One region of the Achromobacter sp. JUb104 genome, then DNA from elsewhere that is predicted to be linked to it. Evidence: riboswitches for the same ligand, from Rfam matches in the RefSeq annotation. Region 1 holds a riboswitch; the other holds the start of a gene.
What was found. Region 1 has a riboswitch for thiamine pyrophosphate ahead of M2361_RS10815 (sodium:solute symporter family protein). Riboswitches for the same ligand answer to the same signal wherever they lie in the genome.

Region 2: linked by a shared signal. The riboswitch ahead of M2361_RS17080 (long-chain fatty acid--CoA ligase) and the one ahead of M2361_RS10815 (sodium:solute symporter family protein) in region 1 are both predicted to bind thiamine pyrophosphate.

The regions. Positions count from the first base shown of each region.
Region 1 is NZ_JANUEY010000001.1:2,394,825-2,397,008, reverse strand. Features, by position in the region: gene M2361_RS10825 (LLM class flavin-dependent oxidoreductase) at 1-161, opposite strand, end outside; gene M2361_RS10820 (3-oxoacyl-ACP reductase) at 167-949, opposite strand; TPP riboswitch at 1,056-1,160, shown strand; gene M2361_RS10815 (sodium:solute symporter family protein) at 1,262-2,184, shown strand, end outside.
Region 2 is NZ_JANUEY010000002.1:1,159,603-1,161,786, reverse strand. Features, by position in the region: gene M2361_RS17080 (long-chain fatty acid--CoA ligase) at 1-899, opposite strand, end outside; TPP riboswitch at 964-1,055, opposite strand; gene M2361_RS17075 (hypothetical protein) at 1,136-1,909, opposite strand; gene M2361_RS17070 (Fic family protein) at 2,109-2,184, shown strand, end outside.

The sequences.
Region 1 (2,184 bases):
CCGTCGGCAAAGAAAATGGCGTCGAGCTTGCCGCGTTCGGCCGTCTGCGCCAGCGCTTCGTAATAGCTGATGTCGCCCAGCCGTTCGGCGGCGGAGTCCGGGTGGCGCCACGCGGCGCGGTGGTGCCCGCAGCCGAAGATGAACAGGTTCAGATGCAGCATGGCGATCAATTCTTGACGAGGCCGCCGTCCACGACCAGGTTCTGGCCGGTGACGCTGCGCGACCAGGGGCAGGCGAAGAACAGCACCGCATCGGCGAACTGGTCCGGCGTGGTGACGGCGCGCAAAGGCGTGCTGGCGGCAATCAGGTCGAACACCGCTTCGGGCGTGGCGGCCGATGCATCGGTGGTGCGCAGCAAGCCGCCCGACACCATGTTGACCGTGATGCCATCCGGGCCCAGGTCCTGCGACAGCGTGCGCGTGAACGACAGCAACGCGGCCTTGGCGGCGGTGTAGTCGTGGTACGGCACCACCGGGTTCTGGACCAGGTTGGTGCCGATGTTGATGATGCGGCCGACGCCTGCGCTGCGCATGCCGGGCAACGCGGCCTGCGTGGTGTTCAGCGCGCCGCGCACGCAGCCTTCGATCTGCTGGTTCAGGTTGTCCCAGGTCAGGGTGTCGGCGTGGGGGCGCGCATCGCCATTGAACTGAAAGGCGGGCAGCGCATTGTTGACCACCGTGGTCACCGGCATGCCGAAGTGGCTTTGCGCCTGCGCGATCATCCCGGCCACGGCGGCGGCGTCGCGTACGTCGGCCTGTACTGCCAACGCCCGGTCGGGCGCGGTGGCGGCCAGCGCCTGGGCGGCATCCGCACTGTTCAGATAATTGATCACCACGCGCGCGCCCTCGCGCAGGAAGGCCCGCGTGATGTGCGCGCCCAATCCACGGGCGCCTCCCGTGACAATAACCAGCTGTTCGTTCAGGGCAGGGGAGCGATGGGCAATGGACATGGTGGGCTCTTCAGTTCACCGGCACGCATGCAAACAGGTGCCGCAAGCGGGCGAACTTAGCACGAATCCATGCGTTGACATTGGCTCGCCGCGACCCTAATCTTGCGGCAATTCCTGGGGGAGCCTGTTTGGGCTGAGATTCCGCGTCATGCGGTAACCCTTTGAACCTGATCCGGGTAATGCCGGCGAAGGGAAGGACATCGCACGGTTCGTGCGCCCTCCCTAGACTTTCATCCATCAGCGGCCCCTGTTTCTCACGGGCCGCCGCGTTGCGCGTCCGGCTGTCGGCCGGGCCAGGGAGGACTGTTTTTCATGCTGACCCAAACCACCGCCTTGTTGTGGCTGCTGCTGTTTTCAGGCGGCTTCGCCGTTGCCAGCGTGCTCTATACCCGTCGCAAGCGCGGCACGCTGGAAGACTACATCGTGGCCCGCAACAGCCAGGGCGCGTTCGGCACCATCCTGACGCTGATGGCGTCAACGCTGGGCGCGTGGATCCTGTTCTCGCCCGCACAGGCCGCTACCTGGGGCGGACTGGCGGCGGTGATCGGCTATGCGCTGGGGTCCATGTCGCCGCGCCTGGTAATGATTCCGCTGGGGCGGCGCATGCGTGAACTGATTCCGCACGGCCATACCCTGACCGAATTCCTGATGGCGCGCTATGGCCGCCCGATGTACGGGCTGGCGCTATTCATCATGCTGTTCTATCTGTTCATTGCCTTGTCGGCCGAAGTCACGGCGATTGCCAAGCTGGTCACCATGCTGGCGCCCGTGCCGCTGTGGACCACCGCCGCCATCGTGATGGGCACGACGCTGCTTTACACCACCTACGGCGGGCTGCGTTCGTCGATCTTCACCGACCAGGTGCAGATGATGGTCATCGTGCCGTTGCTGGTGATCCTGTGCGTGGTGGGCTGGCAGGCGGCGGGCGGCGCGCTGCCCACCATCGAAGCGTTGCAAGCCCGCGCGCCCCAATTGCTGGATTTGACGGACCCCGTGGGCGTGAAGGCGGGCCTGACGTTCTTCGTGGCAATTCTGTTGACCGGCATCTTCCATCAGGGCAATTGGCAGCGCATCTACGCCGCGAAAGACGCGCGGTCGATGCGCAATGGTTTCCTGCTGGGCGGTATTCTTGCCGCGCCGTTCATCTTCTTGATGGGTCTGTTCGGCCTGGCGTTCGTGGGCCTGGCGCCGCAGGGCGATAGCTCTGTCGCGCTGTTCAGCGTCATCATGCCGCA
Region 2 (2,184 bases), on a different contig from region 1:
GCCGGCACCGTGCGCCCCGTGGCGGGGTCCACCAGGCGCGAACGGATCCAGTGCGGCCCCGATTTCACGGACGGGACCGTGGCGTTGCCGTCGTCATAAAACTGGGTGCTGAGTTCGGTCATGCCGTACATGTTGATGCACAGCGCGCGCGGCACGCCCAGCAGGTCCGATAGTTCGGAATAGAACGTGTCCAGCGGCAATTCCCGCGACTGGCCCTTGTAGCCGCCGGTATCCAGGATGCGGCTGCCCGGCGGCAGGCGGAACGTTCGGCCTGCCTTGCGCAGCGCATCGATCACATGCACGAAGCTGAAGCTGGCGCCCAGCAGGGCATAGGGCTCGCCATCGCGCTCGGCGGTTTCCAGGCGGCGCCACAAGCCATCAAGATCAATCCCCTGCGGCGACATGAAGTAGCGGCTGTCGTCGGTGCCAAACGCGGTCTTGGCCAGCGCCAGATAATGCGCCAGCGACGAATTCGGCATGGCCGCTTCGTCCGGGAACAAGATGCCCATGGGCAAGCGCGGCGTGCCCCGCATGACGCGGACGGCGAAGTTGCGCGTCATGGACAGGTCGTAGACGTCCAGGTGCGGGTGGAAGTGGCGTCCGCGCATATCGGCGCGCGTCGTGCCGCTGGTCATGAAGACGCGCTCGTCGGGGCGGGCGGGTTCACAGCGCAGTTCCATCGCCTTGAAGGCGTCGATGGGCACGGCGGGAATATCGCTCCAGGTCTTCACATTGCGCACCGTGGTGCCTCGGCGCTGGCAGAAGCTGCGGTAGGCGGCGTTGGCGCTGTACTGATACGCAAACAGCCGCAGCGCGAGCTGATCAAACTGCGCGTCGGTGCAGCCGTCCTGGGCAATGAATTCAAGGAGTTCCGCGACGGGCGGGGCGGCGTTGTTCATGGGCGTTCGTTGATTCCAATACAGGGAAGCTCCGAAGCCCGCCCGCACAAGCGGCGCAAAGGCGCGGCAGGGCGAATGCTCTTCTTACGCCGGCATGAACCGGGTCAAGTTCGCGGGTTTGATTCTCAGCACTGGCGTGCACCCCGGAGCAGAGGCAATGTTAACCCGCTCTAGGGTTCGTCGCTTAGGTCGAATCCCTGCTGGCCGTCCAGTCGGAAGGCCGCGGGGTCATACCGTCATGAGTTGTCGCCCCGCAGTGAGTCGACCCATCGCGTGGCGTCGGGTACGTCCGCCCAGGCGGCGGTGCCTTTGCGTACTATCTGCTGGAATTCGTCTTCGTCGTAGGCAGGGTGGTGCACCTCGAACGAACGCAGATTCAAATTGCGCAGTTCGCCCGTGCGCAAATTCTCTTCAGCCGTCACGTGCAGCAAGGCCGGACGATAGAGACGGTTTTCGCTCTCTTGTGCGAGCAACTGTTGAGTAGCGGAAACCGTTAGCGACTTGCCGTTTTCAAGCACAAGATGAACATTTGCCTTGGTCTTGCCGCCCCAGTCCACGATTTTTCCGTGCAGGTATTTTTCAACCGTTACCCAGATATCGATCGATTGTTTGAAGTCTGATTGGGCATTGATGATCGTGAGAGGGCGCCGGGCGGTGTCCTCAAGCGCGTAAACGCGATGAGGGTTGTTACGGGCCTGAGCTTGCCAACGCTCAATGACGGCAGCTCGCCTGGGGTCGATGGCGTTGAGAGAATCTGGCGCGGCCAGACGTTCCATATCCGCCCAGAGCATCGAAGCCGCCAACAACCCCTCGGCGACGAAAACCAGAGACCCTTCTTCTATCGACACCAGCACTTCGGCAGGGTTGACCTCTCGGGTTGATCCTTGCAGGAAGTCGCTGACCTCTTTCTGAAATTCGCCAAGCAAACTGAGCGGAACAGCCTTCGGCCCCACATCAACGCCATTGATGCGGTCGCGGAGAGCGAAGCGAAGATTGTCGGCGGGTTTCATAGCGACGATTGTAGATCTCGGCCCGGGCTATTTCGCGGGTCTGTAATATTTTGCAAGCGATGCGCCGCCGGCCAGCGAGCAGCCCGTTTGCCGATTCGCACCGCATCTGCTCATAGACCCAGTATTTGCTCAAAATCTGGAGCTATCTGCTCAGTGCAGTAGTATCTGCTCATTATTGAGCAGATACTGAGCAGATATCATGAGCAAAGTGACCCCGAAATCAGTCCTGGATGCTATCCGGCACTTGGCTGCGGCCGGGCAGCAGGAGGTTTCCT